Regions from separate parts of the Candidatus Pelagibacter sp. PS_37 genome, predicted to be linked through region 1. Evidence: riboswitches for the same ligand, from Rfam matches in the RefSeq annotation. Region 1 holds a riboswitch; the other holds the start of a gene.

The links. Region 1 has a riboswitch for glycine ahead of AC5SL9_RS00540 (malate synthase G). Riboswitches for the same ligand answer to the same signal wherever they lie in the genome.
Region 2: another riboswitch for glycine. It lies ahead of gcvT (glycine cleavage system aminomethyltransferase GcvT); the one in region 1 lies ahead of AC5SL9_RS00540 (malate synthase G).

Annotation. Positions count from the first base shown of each region.
Region 1 covers NZ_CM182067.1:91,480-101,899, reverse strand. The annotation lists gene secA (preprotein translocase subunit SecA) at 1-186, shown strand, start outside; gene AC5SL9_RS00545 (acetyl-CoA carboxylase carboxyltransferase subunit alpha) at 181-1,287, opposite strand; glycine riboswitch at 1,379-1,466, shown strand; gene AC5SL9_RS00540 (malate synthase G) at 1,537-3,732, shown strand; gene recR (recombination mediator RecR) at 3,719-4,330, opposite strand; gene AC5SL9_RS00530 (YbaB/EbfC family nucleoid-associated protein) at 4,335-4,652, opposite strand; gene dnaX (DNA polymerase III subunit gamma/tau) at 4,656-6,329, opposite strand; gene AC5SL9_RS00520 (prephenate dehydratase domain-containing protein) at 6,474-7,304, opposite strand; gene kdsB (3-deoxy-manno-octulosonate cytidylyltransferase) at 7,306-8,046, opposite strand; gene AC5SL9_RS00510 (c-type cytochrome) at 8,150-8,689, shown strand; gene argF (ornithine carbamoyltransferase) at 8,681-9,610, opposite strand; gene AC5SL9_RS00500 (aspartate aminotransferase family protein) at 9,613-10,420, opposite strand, start outside.
Region 2 covers NZ_CM182067.1:246,957-257,376, reverse strand. The annotation lists gene gcvP (aminomethyl-transferring glycine dehydrogenase) at 1-855, opposite strand, end outside; gene gcvH (glycine cleavage system protein GcvH) at 856-1,236, opposite strand; gene gcvT (glycine cleavage system aminomethyltransferase GcvT) at 1,233-2,339, opposite strand; glycine riboswitch at 2,417-2,506, opposite strand; gene AC5SL9_RS01350 (DMT family transporter) at 2,531-3,412, opposite strand; gene AC5SL9_RS01345 (5-oxoprolinase subunit C family protein) at 3,399-4,352, opposite strand; gene AC5SL9_RS01340 (5-oxoprolinase subunit B family protein) at 4,345-5,031, opposite strand; gene AC5SL9_RS01335 (5-oxoprolinase subunit PxpA) at 5,059-5,832, shown strand; gene AC5SL9_RS01330 (tetratricopeptide repeat protein) at 5,835-6,317, shown strand; gene AC5SL9_RS01325 (YjbE family putative metal transport protein) at 6,359-6,973, shown strand; partial or broken gene panB (3-methyl-2-oxobutanoate hydroxymethyltransferase) at 6,975-7,747, opposite strand; gene AC5SL9_RS01315 (VOC family protein) at 7,751-8,170, opposite strand; gene guaA (glutamine-hydrolyzing GMP synthase) at 8,197-9,762, opposite strand; gene AC5SL9_RS01305 (tetratricopeptide repeat protein) at 9,752-10,189, opposite strand; gene guaB (IMP dehydrogenase) at 10,189-10,420, opposite strand, start outside.

The DNA of each region.
Region 1 (10,420 bases):
GTTACAATTTTAATAAATTTAAAAATAGTTCAAGAACCTAGTGAAAGTATTTCAAGACCATTAAAAAAAGAAACATCTAACGATCCAAATTGTTTACTAATAAAAAGAAAAAATGAAAAAATTTCAAGAAATGAGAAATGTGAAGCTACAGGTAAAAAGTTTAAAAACTGTTGTGGGGCCTTATAAAGAAAATATAAAATAGCCCAATAAAACTATTACTCCAAATAAAACTGCTAAATTTAACTTTGATTTAAAGAAGTTTTTAATAAATAAATTAACCTTACTTTCTTTCATGCTGAGTGTACTTAGATCGTCTATTTGATTTACGAAACCTTTAGATCTTCCAATAGTTAAAAATTTATTTTTTCTATGATTAAAAATTTCTTCTCCACTCATGTTAAAAAATTCATTCAAATTTTTTTCAATCGATTTTCTTACGTTATCTAATATTAGGTCTCTATCTCTGTGGGCACCACCAATTGGCTCTGGAATAATTTCATCAATTACTTTTAGTTCTAAAAGGTCTTTTGAAGACAATTTCATAGCTTTTGCTGCTTCTAAAGTTCTTTTAGGGTCTCTCCATAAAATGGTGGCACAGCCCTCTGGAGATATTACTGAGTAAATTGCATTTTCTAACATGATTACCTTGTTAGATGAAGCAAGTGCTATTGCCCCTCCTGATCCACCTTCTCCAATAACAATTGCAAGAGTTGGGACGTTTAAAGACATGCAGCACTCAATTGATTTTGCAATTGCCTCTGCTTGACCTCTTTCTTCCGCTCCTACACCAGGGTAAGCTCCGGGTGTGTCTATAAAAGAAATTATCGGAATGTTAAATTTATTTGCTAATTTCATTAATCTAATTGTTTTTCTGTAACCTTCAGGTCTCATCATTCCAAAATTTCTTTCAATTCTACTTTCAAGGCTGTCCCCTTTTTCTTGACCAATAACTAAGACAGATTTTTCATCAAATTTTGCAAATCCTGCTAATACGGATTTGTCTTCTCCATAATATCTATCACCTGACAGTGGGATAAAATCCTCAAATAAATTATCAATAAAAAATTTTGCTTTAGGTCTGTCTTCATGTCTTGCAACTAGAGTAGTTTGCCAGGGGTCTAAGTTAGAGTAAATCTCTTGTAGTTTATTATCTATCTCTTTTTGAGACTCAGATATTTTTTTGGTATCTACTTCCGAAAGACCATCTTGATTATAAGGGTCTTTAAGTTTGTCTATTTCTATCTCTAAATTTTTAATATCTGTTTCAAAATTTAAATAATTTTTCATATGATTGTTTAATTATTAATTAATTAAGAAAAAAGGCAATAAAATGTTTTAAATAATTTATATTTGACATAATTCTATTAAAAGGTACTCTTAATTGATATCGGGAGAGACTATTAAATAATAGCGCCGAAGGAGCAACCACCCCGGAAACTCTCAGGCAAATGGACCGATAACAAACATAACACTCTGGAAAGAGATTTATCTCGCCGATGGAGCAAAACTCTCAGGCAAAAATACAGATGGGGTAAAATGGGTGCTATGAAAGAACAATATACAAAAATACACAATCTATCAGTTTCTAATAAATTGCTTAACTTCGTTAATGAAGAGTTGCTTAAAGATACAAATATTTCTTCTGAAAAATTCTGGGAAGGCTTCGACCAAGTAGTTCATGAGCTAGCCCCAAAAAATAAAGAGCTATTAAAAATAAGAGAAGATTTACAAAAAAAAATAGACGATTGGCATATTGCTAATAAAGGTAATGAAATCAATCTAGAGGAGTATAAAAAATTTTTAAAAGAAATTGATTATTTAAAAGAAGTGGGCCCTGATTTTAAGATCAAAACAAATAATGTTGATGAAGAAATAACTAGTATTGCTGGACCTCAATTAGTAGTTCCAATCATGAACGAAAGGTATGCACTGAATGCCGCTAATGCTAGATGGATGAGTTTATATGACAGTTTGTATGGTACAGATGTAATCGAGCAATCTGAGGATAGTGCCACTCAAAGATACGATCCTTTAAGAGGAGAAATGGTTATAAAATATGGAAGAGACTTTTTAGAAAAATATTTTCCTCTAGAAAATTTTGAATGGCATAATATTACAGGCTTTAAAATTGATAATGGCTCTTTAACAATATTAAAAGATAGTAATAAATCATCTTTAAAAAATAAAGATAAATATATTGGTCATAGAGGAGAGGCCAATGATCCATCAGCAATAATTTTAAAAAATAATAATCTTCATATAGAAATAATTATAGACCCAAATGCTTTTAGTGCTCAACAAGATCCTGCTAAAATTAGTGATATTATTGTTGAAGCTGCAGTTTCAACTATTTGTGATAATGAAGATAGTGTCGCTGCAGTAGATGCTGATGACAAAGTTATTTGTTATCGTAATTGGCTTGGACTTATGAAAGGTGATTTGAAATCAACTTTTGAAAAAAATGGAAAGACTTATGAGCGTAAATTAAATCCCGACAGAAGTTATATTTCTAAAGATGGAAAAGGATTAAAGCTACATGGAAGAAGTTTATTATTGGTAAGGAATGTTGGACACCTTATGACTAACTCAGCAATCACTTTAAAAGATGGTTCTGAAATACCAGAAGGTATTATGGATGCCTTTATAACTTCAGCAGCTTGCCTTCATGATATTAAAAAAAAAGGTAATTCTAGAACTGGTTCTATTTATATTGTTAAACCAAAAATGCATGGTCCTGATGAAACCTCATTTACTGATTTAATTTTTACTAAAGTTGAAGAAGTTTTAGGATTGGAAAAATACACTTGTAAAATTGGAATTATGGATGAAGAGAGAAGAACCTCATCTAATTTAAAAGAGTGTATTAGAACACTTCAAAATAGAGTATTTTTTATTAATACTGGTTTTTTAGATCGTACTGGTGATGAAATGCATACTTCAATGGAAGCTGGTCCTATGATTAAAAAAGGAGATATGAAATCTTCTAAATGGATTGGGGCATATGAAAATAACAATGTAGACATAGGTCTTCAATGTGGTCTTTCTGGTAAGGCTCAAATTGGCAAAGGAATGTGGGCTATGCCGGACAAAATGAAAGAGATGATGGAACAAAAAACTGGGCATCTAAATGCTGGAGCAAATTGTGCTTGGGTTCCCTCACCTACAGCGGCAGCTCTTCATGCTCTTCATTATCATGAAATAAATATTTTTGAGAAACAGAAAGAAATTCAAAAAAGAGAATCTGCAAAACTGGATGATTTGTTAACAATTCCTGTAGCAGACAGACCAAACTGGTCAATGGAAGAAATTAACTCTGAAATTTCCAATTCTGCACAAACTCTTTTAGGGTATGTCGTCAGATGGATAGATCATGGAGTTGGCTGTTCAAAGGTACCTGATATTAATAATGTTGGTTTGATGGAGGATAGAGCCACTTTAAGAATTTCTTCTCAACATATAGCTAATTGGATACATCACGATATTTGTACAAAATCACAAGTTATGGAAGTAATGAAAAAAATGGCAAAAATTGTTGATGATCAAAATAAAAATGATGGTGCCTATACTCGCTCCGGAAGAGGAAGCTACGAAATGATGTCTGAAAATTTTGAGCAATCAATTGCTTTTAAGACAGCTTGTGATTTAATCTTTAAAGGTAAAGAGCAACCTTCGGGTTACACAGAACCGTTATTACATCTAAATCGATTAATAAAGAAATCTAGTCAGAATTAGTTTTAATTCCAGTTCTGTTTTTAAAAGCTGAATATAAAGTTCCATCATCGAGACTTTCTATTTCACCACCAACAGGAAGTCCTTGAGCAAGTTTTGTAACCTTAGTAGAAGTTTTTTTTAAACTATCCTCTATGTAATAAGCAGTAGTTTGACCTTCTACTGTTGCACTTGTTGCTAGTATAACTTCTTCAATATTTTCTCTTGAAACTCTTTCTACTAATGAATTAATCAAAAGATCCTCTTTTCTCTGGCCGGCAGAAGAAATAGTGCCACCAAGAATATGAAAGTAGCCTTTATAGATATTTGAATTTTCAATTGACCATTGATCTGCAATGTCTTCAACTACACATATTTTATTATATTTTTCTTTTGAATTTTCACAATTGTTACAGCCTAATGAATTAGATTTTAAAGTACCACAAGATTGACACCTAATAACATTTTTATAAACTTGTGCCAACGTGTTTGCCATTGGCTTTACAAGTTCATCCCTATTATTAATAAGTTTTAATACAATTCTTTTTGCAGATTTAGGACCTAAGCCAGGAAGTTTAGAAATTAATTTAATTAACTCTTCTATCTCATTAATATTTTGCATATTCTTAAAGTGGCCATTTAAAACCAGGAATACCTAATCCACTTGTAGACTTAGAAATTTCTTCAGATGTCTTAGATTTTAATTCTGATTTTGCATTATTATGGGCAGCCACTATCAAATCTTCGATTATAATTTTATTTTCCTTTAATATTTCGTCTGAAAGGTCAATTTTGATCATTTCATTTTCACCATTTAAAGTAACCTTTACAGAATTTGAACCAGACGTTCCTTCTACCTGAATGTTCTTTATTTTTTCTTGGCTCTCTTTCATTTTAGCCTCTAATTCTTTTGCTTTATCTAAAATTTTTGTAAAATCAGTCATTCTTTAATCTTCTTTTCTAGGTTTAACATCAATAAGTTCTGCGTCAGGGAAATTTTTTAAAATATCTTTATAAATTGAGGAGTTCTTTACACTTTCTATCAGTTCTTTTTTTTCATTAATTTCTTCTTCTTTTTTTGATGGCTGTCCTTTAGTTTTGCTTAGACTTATAATCCATCTTTCATTGGTCCATTCAAAAAGTTTTGTTGAAAGATCTTTAATAAAATCTTTATCTAAATCTTCATTAAATGAAATTTCAATTCTTTTGTTCTCAAAACTTACAAGGTTAACATTTTTTTCTAATTCATATTTTAATTTAATCTCTTTTTTAGAAGAGCATGCTTTTAATAGATCATCAAATGAATTTATAAGACTGGTATTTATTTCAATGTTATTATTTTCTTTTTCTTTGATATCTTTTTCCTGAACAATATTTTTCATTTGCCCTATTGTTTCAGATTTATCTTTTATTCCAAAGATATCTTCGTTTGTTTTTTTTGGGGAAAAGGATGTTTGGTTTTCACTTTCAGATAATAGTTTGCTATCGTCTTTATGTTTGTCACTTTCCTGTTTAATGCTTTTTAAATGAATTAATCTAATTAAGAACATTTCTATTGATAAATGTTGATTAGAAACAATATCAAGCTCCTCAAGTGTTTTAATAGTAAATTGCCAAAATAATATTAGGGTCTCATTGTTAACTTTTTCTGAAAGATCTTTAATTTTATTAAACTCTTCATCATTCAATAAAAAATTATTACCATCCAAATTGAGTGAATCAATATTTTTAAAATAATATAAGAGCTCTAAAAAATCATTAATAAAAATTTTTGGTTCAACACCCTGGTTATATATTTCTCTGTAAGTGTTGAGAACTTCAGTTTCTTTACCTTCAAATATCAATTCAAATAAATCAATTAATTGAGACTTATCAAAATAACCAAATATTTTTTGTGCTGCTGCAAGATCTAATTCTTTGTCTTTATCCAAGGTAAGTAAAGCCCTATCAAGTAACGATAGCGCATCCCTAACTGAACCCTCAGAAATTTTAACAATTAATTTAAGAGCATCATCTGATGCGTTACCATTTTCTTTTTCTTTAATTTTCTTAATAAAATCAAACAACTCTAAAGATTTAATTCTAGATAAATCAAACCTTTGACAACGTGAAACTACTGTAATTGGAATTTTTTTTATTTCTGTTGTTGCAAAGATAAATTTTAAATATTCTGGTGGCTCCTCTAAGGTTTTTAACAATGCATTGAATGCTTGTTTGCTAAGCATGTGAACTTCATCAATTATAAATATTTTATATTTAGCAGTAGTTGGGCCATATCTAGAAAATTCAATAAGGTCTCTTACATCGTCCACCCCTGTTTTACTTGCTGCATCCATTTCCAATACATCAATATGATTTGAGTTAGAAATGGCATTACAATTTTCACAAAGTTCCTCTTTACACAAATTATCTATTCCATTTGAACAATTTAGAGATTTTGCAACAATCCTTGCTGTTGTCGTTTTTCCTATTCCTCTAATTCCAGTAAAAAGATAGGCATTAGGCACTTTATTAGCCTTAATAGAGTTAGAAATTGTTTCCGCAACAACATCTTGCCCTATAAGATCATTAAATGTCTGAGGTCTGTACTTTAAAGCTAAAACTTTTGTATTTTTATTCATTTTATATAAAGGAGACTAGAACCTGAATAACTGTCTCTACGACTGCTTCCGTTAAGATCTGGTCGGGTTCAAGCAGTATTCACCTCTAGCCTCCAAAACTATTATAACAGTAATGTTTTCTATTCTACAAGAAAAGTTTCTAAGTTATTTTTCTCTAAACTTATCAGCCTCAAAAACACCTAGTACGTGAAAATCTTGGCAATGAAGTCCTAATTCTTCTAAAGACTTTTGTATTTTTGGATTGTCGATGTGTCCCTCTAAATCACATAAGAAAAAATATGACTCAAAGGAATTTTGCTCTGGATAGCTTTGAAGTTTTGTAAGGTTAACTCCATTTATCGCAAAGCCACCTAATGATTGATAGAGAGCTGCAGGCTTGCTTTTTAGCTTAAATAGAAAAGAAGTTATGTATTTCTTATCACCAAAATCAGGCTGTAAAACTTCATTACCCATTACCAAAAACCTCGTAGCATTGCCTTTTTCATTCTCAATATTTTTTGAAAGTATTTTTAGATCATAAATTTCAGCACTTAAAGTAGAAGCAATTGCTGCTTCAGTTTTAATTTTAGTCTTTGAAATTGTCTCAGCCGAACCAGCAGTGTCAGCACGAATATGTTCAACTAAATTATTTTTTTTAATAAATTTAGAGCACTGTGATAAAGCTTGAGCGTGAGAATAAACATCTTTGATATCACTTAAATTGCTATCTGGCTGTCCTAATAAATTATGTTCAATTTTCTGAAAATGTTCCGCATAAATATTAAGTCTATACTTAAAAATAAGATATTCGATTCCAATATTTCCTGTAATTCGATTTGACTCTGGAATTACCATTCTCGAATTTTTATCTTGTGATGTTTTTAAAAAACATTCATCAAATGTCTTACATGGAATTATTTCTGCTTTAGGATCTATTTCTAGTGCTGCTAAATGTGAATAAGCACCGAATGTTCCTTGAAAATAAATTTTGGTCATTTTAGGATTTATATTCCATAATTTTTTTTATAGCTAGATAATCTTCTTTTGTATCTACACCAATGGGAGAAAAGTTTGCCAAAGCAACATTGATTTTCAGATTATTATCCAATGCTCTTAACTGTTCTAATCTATTTTTTTTTTCTTTTAATGTTTGGTCCAGACTAACAAATTTTTTTAATGTACTTGTTTTATAAGAATAGATTCCAATATGATGATAAGTATTTTGATCATTTCTTGAAAAACCATCTCTAGTAAAATTTAATGCTATTGGAAAATTATTCTTTTCTAATTTTTTTTCTGTAATAACCTTAACTATATTTTGATCAATTAACATTTTATCATTTTTAATTTCTGCTGCTAGCGTTCCAATTCCAGAATTACTATTAATCATAAAGTTATTTAAATTTATAATATCATTTTTATCGATATTTGGTTCATCCCCTTGCAGGTTTAATATAAAATCAATGTCTTTAATATTAAGCTTTTCGTAAGCCTCAAAAATTCTATCTGTGCCAGTTTTATGAGTGTTACTCGTCAAAACAGCTCTACCACCATTTTTTTCAACATCATCGAGTATTTCTTGATCTTCGGTTGCTACTACTACCTCGCCAATATTTGTTTCTTCTGCCTTTTTAAAAACATGAGAAATTATTGATAAATTATTAATTGTTAAAAGTGGTTTACCTGGCAATCTACTTGCTGACATTCTTGATGGAATTAATATTAATGTTTTAGCCATTATAAATTTACCAATTTGTGCGTCTAACAGACGCAAAATTAAAAAATTAAAAATTAAGTATTTTTTAATTATCATGTTATATCTGCAAAATAATAAAATTTATATGGATTCGTTCGAGCTTAATAAAATTATTGCTGCTATTTTAATGGTTGCGCTTCTTGTAATTGGTTTAGGAAAAGTTGCTGATGGTGTCTTTCATGTAAATAAACCAGAAAATCCAGGGTATCAAGTTGAAGTTGAAGGACAACCAGCTTCCACAATATCCCAAGTTGCTGAAGTTGAGCAAAAAGTAGACATTGCCGCTATAATGGCTCTAGGCGATGTAACTTCAGGTGAGAAAATTTTTAAAAAATGTGCAGCATGTCACTCTATTGAAAAAGGTGGTCCAAATAAAATTGGTCCTGCTCTTTATAACGTAGTAGGCAGTAAAGTAGGTGCTGTAGAAGACTACAAATATTCTAAAACTTTAGCCTCATATGGTAAAGACTGGACTTTTGAAGAACTTAATGGTTTTTTAACTAAACCTAGCTCATATTTGAAAGGAACAAAAATGTCTTACGCTGGCTTGAGAAAAGAAGAAGATAGAGCCTCGATTATTAAGTACCTAAATCAAAATAGTGATAGCCCTAAACAGCTACCTTAATTTACCAAAACAATATAATAAAATACTTTTTTGAACGTGCACTCTATTTAGAGCCTGCAGCCATACTTCAGAGTTTTTTCCCAAAAAAACATCTGTCGTAACTTCTTCTCCCCTTGGAAGACAGTGTAAAAAAGTTGTATCTTTTTTAGCAAAACTCATCAATTTTGAATTAATTTGAAAGTTTCTAAAATCTTTAATTTTTTTATTTTTATTAACTTTATCGTTCAATGAAATTACTTTATCTGAAAAAATTACATCAGCATTTTTAACTGCTTTTTTAGCATCATTAAAGATATGAATTTTTCTTTTATTTTTTTTTACCCAATCTAATACAAATTTTTTAGGCCCATAATTCTTGGGACAGCCAATATTTAAGTTAAATGAAAATTTAACTGAAGCCGCAATCAAACTATTTAGAACATTATTAGAATCTCCAATCCAGCAAATATTTAATTTGGAAATAGATTTTTTTTTAATCTCTTCAACTGTGAAAATATCTGATAGCACTTGTGTTGGATGAGACGATGGACTTAAACCATTTATTACTGGTATCTTTAAGTATCTGCTAAATTCTTCTATTTTTTTATCACTATCAGTTCTCAGCATAAAACCATCCCCATAAGTTGATAAGATTTTAGCAGTATCTGCTAGACTTTCGCCACCTTTTCCTAGGTGTAATTCATTAGCTCTAAGTGTTATAGTTCCTCCACCTAGTTGTTTTATTGCAAGGTAAAAACTTAATCGCGTTCTCGAACTTGCCTTTTCAAACATTTGAATGAGTAACTTGCCTTTTAAAGGTTTATCTTTATCAACTTCTAGGGTGTTATAATTTTTTCTTTTTTGTTTTCTATTCTTTGCATCAATGATGATTTTTTTAAGGTCTGCTGAAGGTATATCTTTAAGGTTGATGAAATGTTTCATATTTATTTATAAGTAGAACACACTTTTTTAATAATATTTATTGCTATATCTATCTCTTCTTTTTTAACATTAAGAGGAGGTAATATTCTAATAACATTTTCAGCCGCTCTAATTGTTAATAATTTATTATCCATTAGTTTCTGTATAAATTTTGTTTGATCATCATGAAGTTGTAATCCGATTAATAAACCAACGCCTCTTACTTCTTTAATTATTTTAGGAAACTTTTTTCTTAATTTATTTAATTCTGAATAAAAGTATTTTGATAATTTTTTAACATTTGAAAGAAATCCTTTTTTTAATATTTGATCTAAAACAGCATTTCCAACAGACATAGCTAGTGGGTTGCCACCAAATGTTGACCCATGAGTTCCAGCTGTCATTCCTGATGCTACCTTTTTATTCATTAAAACTGCACCTAACGGAAATCCACCTCCAATACCTTTTGCTATTGGGACAATATCAGGCTTAATTTTAGAATTTTCAAATGCAAAAAAATTTCCACTCCTTCCAATTCCACACTGAACTTCATCTAAAATTAATAAAATTTTTCTCTTATCACAAATCTTTCTTAATTCTTTTAAACACCAATTGGGTATAACTTTAATTCCTCCTTCCCCCATCACAGTTTCAACCATAATAGCAGCCGTTTTTTTTGTTATTTTTTTTTTAAAATCTTTATGATTTCCAAATTCAAAATGGTCAAATCCATCAACTTTTGGTCCAAAGCCCTCAGTCATCTTCTTTGATCCACTAGCATAAATTGTAGCTAATGTTCTTCCATGAAATGAATTTTTAACACAAAGAATT
Region 2 (10,420 bases), 160 kb from region 1:
TTCATCTTTTGTAGCAAAAAATGCAGCATGGGGACCACCATAACCCATTGGAATTCCGAAACGTTGTGAGCTACCTACAGCAATATCGGCACCTAACTCAGCAGGTGTTTTTAGTTTAGCAAGTGCTAACAAATCACATGCTAAAACTGCTTTTCCATTAAATTTATGTATTTTACTAATAGCCTCACTTGGGTCTTTAATATCTCCAAGGGTTCCTGGATATTGAATGATACCACATATAATATCTTCTTTAATATCTTTATCTTCGTCACCAACTATTATTTCTAGGCCTAAAGGTTCAGCTCTTGTTTTAATCACATCAATTGTTTGAGGATGACAATTTTTTGAAACAAAAACTTTTTTAGATTCAGACTTAGATATTCTATAACTCAATCCCATAGCTTCCGCTGCAGCTGTTCCTTCATCTAAAAGAGAGGCATTAGCAATATCCATTCCAGTAAAGTCAATTATCATTTGTTGAAAATTTAATAACATTTCCAATCTGCCTTGTGCTACTTCTGGCTGATAAGGGGTATAAGAAGTATACCATCCTGGATTTTCTAAAATATTTCTAAGTATTACATAGGGAGTATAAGTTCCATAATAACCCATTCCTATAAAGCTAGAATAAATCTTATTTTTTTTAGAAATATCTTTTAATTTTCTAAGTGCTTTATATTCAGAATTTGGATCACCAATATCCAAATCATCTTTAAGAAGAATTTTTTCTGGTACAGTATCTTTTATTAAATCATCAAGATTTTGGTATCCCAACTCTTTAAGCATAACTTTTTGTTCATCAATAGATGGACCTATATGTCTTTGTATAAAATCTTTTTGAGCATTCTTTAACATTTAACTACCACTTTCTTTTGAAAATTTTTCGTATTCTTCTTTATTCATTAATGAATCCATTTCAGACTTATCAGTAATTTTTAATTTAAAAAACCATGCTTCATTTTCTGGATCAGAATTAACTTTTGCAGGATCGTCAACAATGGCTTGGTTATTTTCGATAATTTCTCCAGATACAGGAGTATAAATATCACTTGCAGCCTTTGTAGATTCTACAACTCCAGCATTGCCATCTTTAACTACAGAAGATCCTATTTCTGGTAACTCTACGAAAACTATATCTCCTAGCATTTCGGTTGCATGTTGTGTAATTCCTACAACAGCAGTGTCTCCATCTAACTTTATCCACTCGTGTTCTTTAGAATATTTTACTTCACTCATTTACTAGCTCCTTTCACATAACTTTTTTTATAAAATGGCAAATTACTTATAATTGCCGGATATTTTTTTCCTCTCACTTCTAAAAAAACCTTAGTATCAATTTTAGAAAATGAATTTTCTACATAACCCATTGCAACTGGGGCCTGAACGCTGGGTCCAAAAGTTCCACTTGTAATTTCCCCAATATTTTTATCATCCTCACTAAATATTGAAGTTTTTTCACGGGCTATAATTCTTCCTTCTGGCTTAATACCTACGCGGATTTTGCTTACTCCTTTCTCGATTTGAGATTTAATTTTTTCACATCCAATAAACCCGCCCTCAAGAATTCTATTTTTTGATATCGCCCATTTTAAATTTGCTTCTACTGGGCTTTTATTAATATCCATGTCATGACCATACAAACAAAGTCCCGCCTCTAGTCTCAAGGTATCTCTGGCACCTAATCCAATTAAATTAGCCCCTTCATCTATGAGTTTTTGCACAAACGCTTCTGCGTTCTCATTTTTGATCGATATCTCAAATCCATCTTCACCGGTATAGCCTGATCTTGTGATATAAATATCCTCTTTAAGATAATTAAACGTATCACCATTCATAAATTTCAGATCTGACACTCCGTTGATTATCTTTTCTAGTATTTGGACTGCTTTAGGACCTTGAATTGCTATAAGCGATAGCTCTTCACTTAAAATCATTTCATACTTATCTTCTAACAATTTAGTTAAAAGTTTAAAATCTGTATTCTTACAAGCAGCATTTAATACAATGTTAAAACCACCTTCAACTTTTGTGATAATTAAATCATCATAAATTCCTGCTTCATCATTCATTAAAAAACTATATTTTGATTGATTTAATTTAGCCTTACTCAATTCAGCTGGAAAAATTTTTTCAAGATCTTTTGCCAACTTATCATCTCCTTTAATGAATAACTGACCCATATGGGACACATCAAAAATACCTGCATTTTCTCTTGTACTTTTGTGTTCCTCAATAATTCCTTTAGAATATTGAATTGGCATTTGATACCCAGCAAATGGAACAAACTTAGCTCCATGCTTTTGATGTAAACTGTAAAGTGCGGTTTTTAAAATATCCATATTAACTTACTGTACCCATCTGTATGTTTGCCTGAGAGTTTTATTCCGTCGGCGAGAACTTAATCTCTTTCCAGAGTTAATATGTTACGGTCCTTTTGCCTGAGAGATTCCTGGGTGGTTGCTCCTTCGGCGCTACGATTGTTTGTAGTCTCTCCCGTATATAAGAATAATCTACCAGATATGTAACAGAGTCAATTAATAATTTTTTCTTTTTTATTTGAAAAAAGTAGTGAGTAAAATTGCAATAATACAGCAAAAAGAATTACTCCACCTCCAATTAAAGTAAATAAAGAAGGTCGTTCAGCTGCAAATAAAAAGGCCCACATTGGTCCCAACACAGATTCGGATAACATGATTATACCAACCATTGCAGATGGTGTGCTACGTGCACCCATAGTTATAAATATAAAACCAAATCCTACTTGGAAAAAACCTGCTGTAAAACCTAAAAATATATCATGTGAAGAAATCATAAGCTTCTCAGATAATAAAAATCCAATAAAGCATGAACTCACACCAGCTATAAATTGAGCTGGCACCATGTCAACTGTAGGAAATTTTCTAACAATTATAATTAAGACTGCAAATGTAATTGGCATGCTAAAAGCCGCTAAGTTTCCAGACATCTCTCCTGGTGATAAAGAATTACCTACCATTAATAGGACACCCGTAATTGCTAAAATAATTGAAGCTAAAGTAATAGATGAAATTGTTTCTTTTAAAAATAAATAACCAAATATTGCTAAAAAGAGTATTTGCGTCGAAATAATAAAATTAGTATTGGCAACAGTTGTATTATACATCGCAAAGACGTACCCACAAAAACCAAATGATAAAATAACTCCACCAATAAGTCCTGGTAAACCTGAATCGTAAAACGCTTTAAATAATTTTTTTTTATAAGTAATTATTAAAAAAAGTAAGACTGTAAGCGAAAAAAATAAAGATCTCCAAAATAATATTTGCCATAATGTTGATCCTTCAAATGATTTAACAATTAAGCCTCCAAAGCTTAAGCAGCAAGCTCCCATAAAAACTAATATAGGACCTGGAATTTTATTAATTACATTCATTTAAATATTTATTTGTATCTTCTGTGTATGCTTTAAATATATTCTGAGCTTCTTCAAGACTTACTTCCTTAAAATTTATAATAGTGCCTGGTGTTAATTGACCTACTCGATCTAAGTCTGCTGAAATAACAACACCTATTTTGGGATATCCACCTATAGTTCCGTGATCAGACAACATTACAATAGGGTTTCCATCAGCAGGTACTTGTATTACTCCTTTTACAAGACCTTCAGATTTTATATTAGAGCTAACGATGTTTTCTAACTTAGGACCACTTAGTCTAATACCCATTCTATCTGCTAATTTTGTAACTGAAAATTCTTTGTTAAAAAAATTATTTTGAGCCTCTGTTGAAAAATAATCAAAATTGGTACCTTTAATAACTCTAATTATATTATCTGGAACTTCTTTATAATTAATTTCTATTTCTTCAATTTTTTTAAAATCTGAATTTTTTATAAAAATTTTATCTTTTATAGAATATTTTTTTCCATTATTTGGACCAACATTTGCCTTGGTATTTATAGAATAACTATTCCAAGTTTTGTTCAATTCTAAACCCCCACTAATTGATAAATATCCATAAGCAGTATTTTTTGTTGATATTAAATCAATTTGATCTTCGTCTTCTAAAATATAGTTTTTATAACAAACACCATTTTCAATGTTTGAATTTTTTCTAATTATCTTGAAAAGCACATCCCCAGTAACACTAAGATTAATTTTCCCATTTTTTAATTTTAGAAGTGGACCCTGATAAGCAAATTCAATAACAGCTTCATCTAAATTATTACCAACTAACTTATTGCTTAGTTTATAATTTCTTTGATCAATTGCCCCACTTACAGTAATACCCACATAATACATGTGATTTCTTCCTCTATCCTGAATGGTTGTGTTAACTCCTGATCTTATAATTTCAAAATATGAATTACTCATTCCAGTCTAGATACTCCTCCTTAGAAATTTGATAAAAGATCACTTTGTTACCTGGTTTAATTAAGGTTGGATCTAATAAATTTGATTTATCAAAAACCTTTTTTGGCGTGTTTCCAATAATATTCCAGCCACCAGGGCTTTCAAAAGTGTAAATATTTGTAAATTGTTCGGTTATGGCCACAGAACCTTTTGGAACTTTTACTCTTGGTGTTTCCAATCTATCGCATCTGATACCTTTATTAATATCTCCTAGAAAAGGCATACCAGCAATAAATCCTGTCATGTAGCAAAAATATTCTTTACCAAAATATAGTTCTAATATTTTATCTTTATCTATATTCAATTTTTTAGTTAGCCTCAAAAAATCTAGTCCATACTCATCATCACAACAAACTGGTATTCTAATTTTTTGATTATTATCTTTAATATCTCTACTAATAGTTAAACCTTCTATAAAATTTTTGATTTTTTTATAGTTGGTTATAGATAAATCAAAATTAATGATTAATTTATTATAAGAGGGTGTTAAATTAATTATTCCTTCAATTTTTTTATCTTTTATTAATTTTGATGTATGGTGAAAATAATCTATGACATTTGCATTTATTTTTTCATTAACCTCTGAGCCAAAATCACAATATACTGCCGCATCACCAAGATTTGATATATTTTTAACCATGCCATGTTATACTAGAGAGTAAAGAGTATGGAAATTAATATCAATTGTGATTTAGGAGAAAAATCTAAGTTTCATTCTATCGAGAATGATCCAGAATTACTCAATATTGTAAATTCTGCCAACATTGCATGTGGTTACCATGCAGGTGATGAACAAACAATGGAGATGGTTATTCAAATTTCAAAAAGAAATGGTGTTAGCTTGGGTGCCCATCCATCATTTAAAGATCCTGAAAACTTTGGAAGAAAAAGAATGAATTTAAGTTCCTTAGAAATAAAAAAACTAATTTTCGATCAATATGAAATATTACAAAAAATTGCTCAGAAATATAATGAAAATGTTACTCATATTAAACCCCATGGAGCTCTTAATAATATGGCTTGTGAAGACCTGGAATTAGCCACAACTCTAGCTGTGGCCATTAAAGAGATTAATAAAGATATTATTTATCTGGTACCAACGGGTTCACAAATGGAAGTTGCTGCTAAGAAAAATAATTTGAGAATAGCTTGTGAAATTTTTGCAGATAGAAATTATGAAGATAATGGAAACTTAATTTCTAGAAGTAAACCAAATGCTTTAATCACTGACCCTGAATTAGCAAAGAAACATGTGTTGAACATGGTTAAAAATCAGGCAATAAATTGTCTCAGTGGTAAACAGATACCTTGTGAGATTGACTCGGTTTGTATACATGGTGATAATGAAAGCTCATTGGCAACTGCAAAATCTATTAAAGATAATTTAGTTAATAATGGGTTAATATTGAAACCTTTAAACAAAATGGAAAAATTTAATTAAAAATGAAAAAACTTATTTATACTTTACTAATAATTATAGCTCTTACTAATAATTCAATTTCAGCTGGTGATAGTAATACTACTGCTAAAGCTTCAGACTACACAAAAGCAAAAAATTTAATTAACTCAGCTAAGAAATATGAAAAAAAAGGAAAAATTGACAAAGCACAAGAAAGATATGCTAAAGCACAGAAACTTCTTTTAAAATCTAATGATGAAAAACCACTGCAGGCAGATACTTTAAATTATTTAGGTTTTACTACTAGAAAACTTGGAGATTATGAAAAAGGTGAGAAATTTTACCTACTAGGTCTAGAAATTGAACCTAATCATAATGGAATAAATGAGTACCTTGGTGAGCTTTATGTGGTTACAAACCGAATAGATATGGCTAAAGAAAGATTAGAAGTTTTAAAAACTTGTAATTGTGAAGAATATGAGGAGCTAAAAGAAATTATCGACGGTTCAAAGAAGTCTAAATATTAAAACATTGAATTAAAATAATTATTTAATATTATAAAAAAATCTTGATCGAAGAATTCATAATTTTAACTCAAATCATCTTTATTGATATCATCTTAGCAGCTGATAATGCTATTATCATTGGATTAATTGCTGCTAACTTTGTACCAAAAAATAGAAAGCAAATAATTCTCTGGGGTGTAGCTGGAGCTTTAGTTTTTAAAATTATTTTTGCTCTTTTTGCTACTTACTTATTTGAATTTTATTATATTAAAATTTTAGGTGGACTACTTCTAATTTGGATTGTTAATGATTTAAGGAAAGATTTAGTTGAAATGAAGAATAAGATTAAATCACCAGTAAAAAAATCAACAGAACCTTCATTTGTAAAAAGTATTTATAAAGTTTTATTTGCAGATATTACAATAAGTTTTGATAACGTTATTGGGGTAGTTGGTGCTGCAAAAGGTCATTTTGGTTTCATGATATTTGGTCTTGTTTTATCTGTAGTATTAACTGGAGCATTAGCTACTTATTTAGCTAATTATATTCAAAAAAACTTATGGATAGCCTATGTAGGGTTAGGTTTTATTTTAATTGTAGCTCTTCAACTAATAATTGGTGGTTTAAATGATTATGGCGTCTTATCAATTAACGAAACATTCAAACAATATTTTTAATTTAGTATGAATGTTTTTTAGTAGGAAACTTACTTCTAATTACATCTTTCTTAAACTTTAGTGCAGCATCATTTATTTGTTTTTCAATATTTGAATACCTTTTCACAAATCTAGCTTTAATTTTATTCAGACCTATCAAGTCGTCAGTAACTAAAACTTGACCATCACAATGTACTGATGCCCCAATTCCAATTGTAGGAACTTTAACAGTTTTAGTAATTTCTTTTGCTAATGAGCTTTCAACACACTCTAAAACTATTGAAAATACACCAGCATCTTCTAAAAGTTTAGAATCTCTTAAAATAATTTTTCTTTCTGCTATTTCTTTTCCTTTAAATTTAAAATTTGTTGCAGATTGTGGCAGAACACCAAGATGTCCCATCACTGGAATTTTATTCTTAATTAAAGTTTTAATTATTTGAACTACCTTTTTACCCCCCTCAAGCTTGATTGCATCACACTTCGTTTTAGAGATTATTTTTTTTGCATTACTTAAGGCTTCTTTTGAGTTACGGTAAGTATTATGAGGCATGTCTACTACCATTAAACTTTTTTTAACACCCATTCTTACGCTTTTAGAATGTTCAATCATCATATCCAGTGTTACTTTTTTTGTAGAAGAAAAGCTATAAAGTACAGAGCCAAGGGAGTCGCCTACTAATACAAGGTCACAGTGTTTATCTATTATTGATGCTATATTTTTAGAGTAAGCAGTAAGACTTATAATTTTGGATTTATTTTTTTTTTAATAAAGTTTAAGATTTTTTGTCTCATTTTTTACCAAACACCTTCATTTTTCATTGAGGCCCAAGGTTCTTTAATTTCTAAATTACCCTCTTGTAAGATTTCTATAGAAATATTGTCTGGAGATCTGACAAATGCCATATGACCATCTCTAGGTGGTCTATTAATTGTATATCCCATATCTTGAAGTCTCTCACAAGTTTGATAAATATTTTCAACACGGTATGCTAAGTGACCAAAATTACGAGATCCATCACCTAATTCATCACCATCCCAATTGTAGGTTAGCTCTAGTTCAGCTTTTTCATCGCCAGGTGCTGCTAGAAAAATTAAGGTAAATCTGCCTTGCTCATTTTCCATTCTTCTAGTTTCAATTAAACCTAATCCCTTACAGTAGAAATCTAATGATTTTTCCACGTCTGAGATTCTGATCATGGTGTGTAAATATTTCATAATATTATGTACTCTATAGTAAAGTATTACTCTAATTCAATGGTACTAGGTGGTTTTGAAGTAACATCATAAACAACTCTGTTTATACCTCTAATATTATTAATAATTTGATTAGAGATTGATTGCATAAAACCCTTAGGGAAATCAAAAAAATCAGCAGTCATTCCATCTTCAGAGGTAATTGCTCTTAACAAACAAATATGTTCGTATGTTCGATTATCTCCCATAACACCCACAGTTTTTACTGGTAGGAGTGCAGCATATGCTTGCCAAATTTTATCATATAACCCATGTTGTCTTAAAGCTTTTATAAAATAGAAATCAGCCTCTTTTAAAATTTTAATTTTTTCATTGGTTATAATACCAGGCATTCTAATAGCTAGACCAGGACCGGGAAATGGATGTCTAGAGATTATGTCATTAGATAAATTAAGTTCTAATCCTAATTTTCTAACTTCATCTTTAAATAAAAATTTAAGAGGTTCTACTAATTTTAATTTCATTCTTTTAGGAAGGCCCCCTACATTGTGATGTGATTTTATTTTTGAAGTTTGACTACCGGTCACAGATTTACTTTCAATTAAGTCTGGATAAAGAGTGCCCTGAGCAAGAAATTTAACATTCTTAATTCTATTTGCATATCTTTCAAATATTTTAATAAATAGATTACCAATGATTTTTCGTTTTTTTTCAGGATCAGATACATTTGTTAATTTTCTAATAAATTCCTTTTCAGCATTAACATAAATCAAATTAATTTTTAATTTTTTCTTAAAAGTATTAACTACTTGTATTTCTTCATTTTTTCTTAAGAGACCGTTATTAACAAAAATACAAGTTAAATTTTTTCCAATTGCTTTGCTTAATAATTGTGCAACCACACTACTATCCACACCACCCGACAATCCACAAATTACTTTGTTGTCACCTACTTGGTCTTTAATTTCATTAATTAATTTTAATTTTTGATCTTTTGATGACCAGTTTTTTTTAATTTTACAAATAAGAAAAACAAAATTTCTTAATAAAATTTTACCTTTATTAGTGTGTGTTACTTCAGGGTGAAATTGTACACCATAAAAATTTTCTTTAATATTTTCAATAATTGTTAATTTAGAGTTTTTTGTAGAAGCTATAATTTTAAAATTTTTTGGCATTTTTGATACTTGATCAGCATGGCTCATCCAAACATCACTTCTATTATTTTTATTAAAAAAATTCTTAGTTAAAGTACTATTGGATACTTTGTTTATAGTGGCTAAACCAAATTCTCTATGTTTTGATTTTTTAACTTTGCCACCTAATAGTTTTGACAATATCTGATGTCCAAAACATATACCCAGGATTGGAATTCCAAGTTTTAATATCTTCTTATCAAATTTAAATTTATCATTTTCATAAACATTAAGAGGCCCACCAGACAGTATTATTCCAGCAATATTATCTTTTGTAATTTGAGCTATTTTTATTTTTTTATGACTTACAATTTCTGAAAAAACCCCTAATTCTCTTACTCTTCTTGCAATTAATTGTGTAAATTGAGAACCAAAATCGATTATTAAGATTTTACTTAAATTATTACTAAGACTCATTTTTAGGTTCCAAATTCTTTAAGGATTCTAAAATAGAATTTTTCTTATCACACAATTTATTGCAAATTTTTGAAAAATTATCTGCTAGTTCTTTTACTTTGGAATAATTAGATCTTTTTAACTCTATTTCCATAAGCATGTAGTTTGCTTCTTCATTTTTTGGATCAAGTAATAACACTGTATCTATATTTTTTTGTTCTTCTCTTTTGTTCTCTTCAAAATTATAAATTTTTGCTAAATACAAATATGAATCTTTGTCCTTAGGGTTAAAAACAATACTTCTTTGAAATAAAAATTTAGATTCTTCATATTTTTGTTCATCGTATTTATTTTTTCCTTCTTTAAAAAAGTTATTTTCTGCAAAAGAAGAGCTTCCAAAATTTAAAATTATAAATAGGACAATTATTAATTTATTTATTGTTCTCATTAATACTTGCTCTCATTTTTAACTTGATCAACATTATGAACCATACTTTCATAAAAACCAGCCTTAGTTATTTTTACAAAATTTGGTTTATTTTTAAGGTTTGGTACTTTTTTTGCACCTAGATATCCCATAGATGATTTTAATCCTCCAATTAATTTATAAATTATACTTTTCACATCACCTTTATATTTCACAAAACCTTCTACTCCCTCTGGAACATATTTAGATATA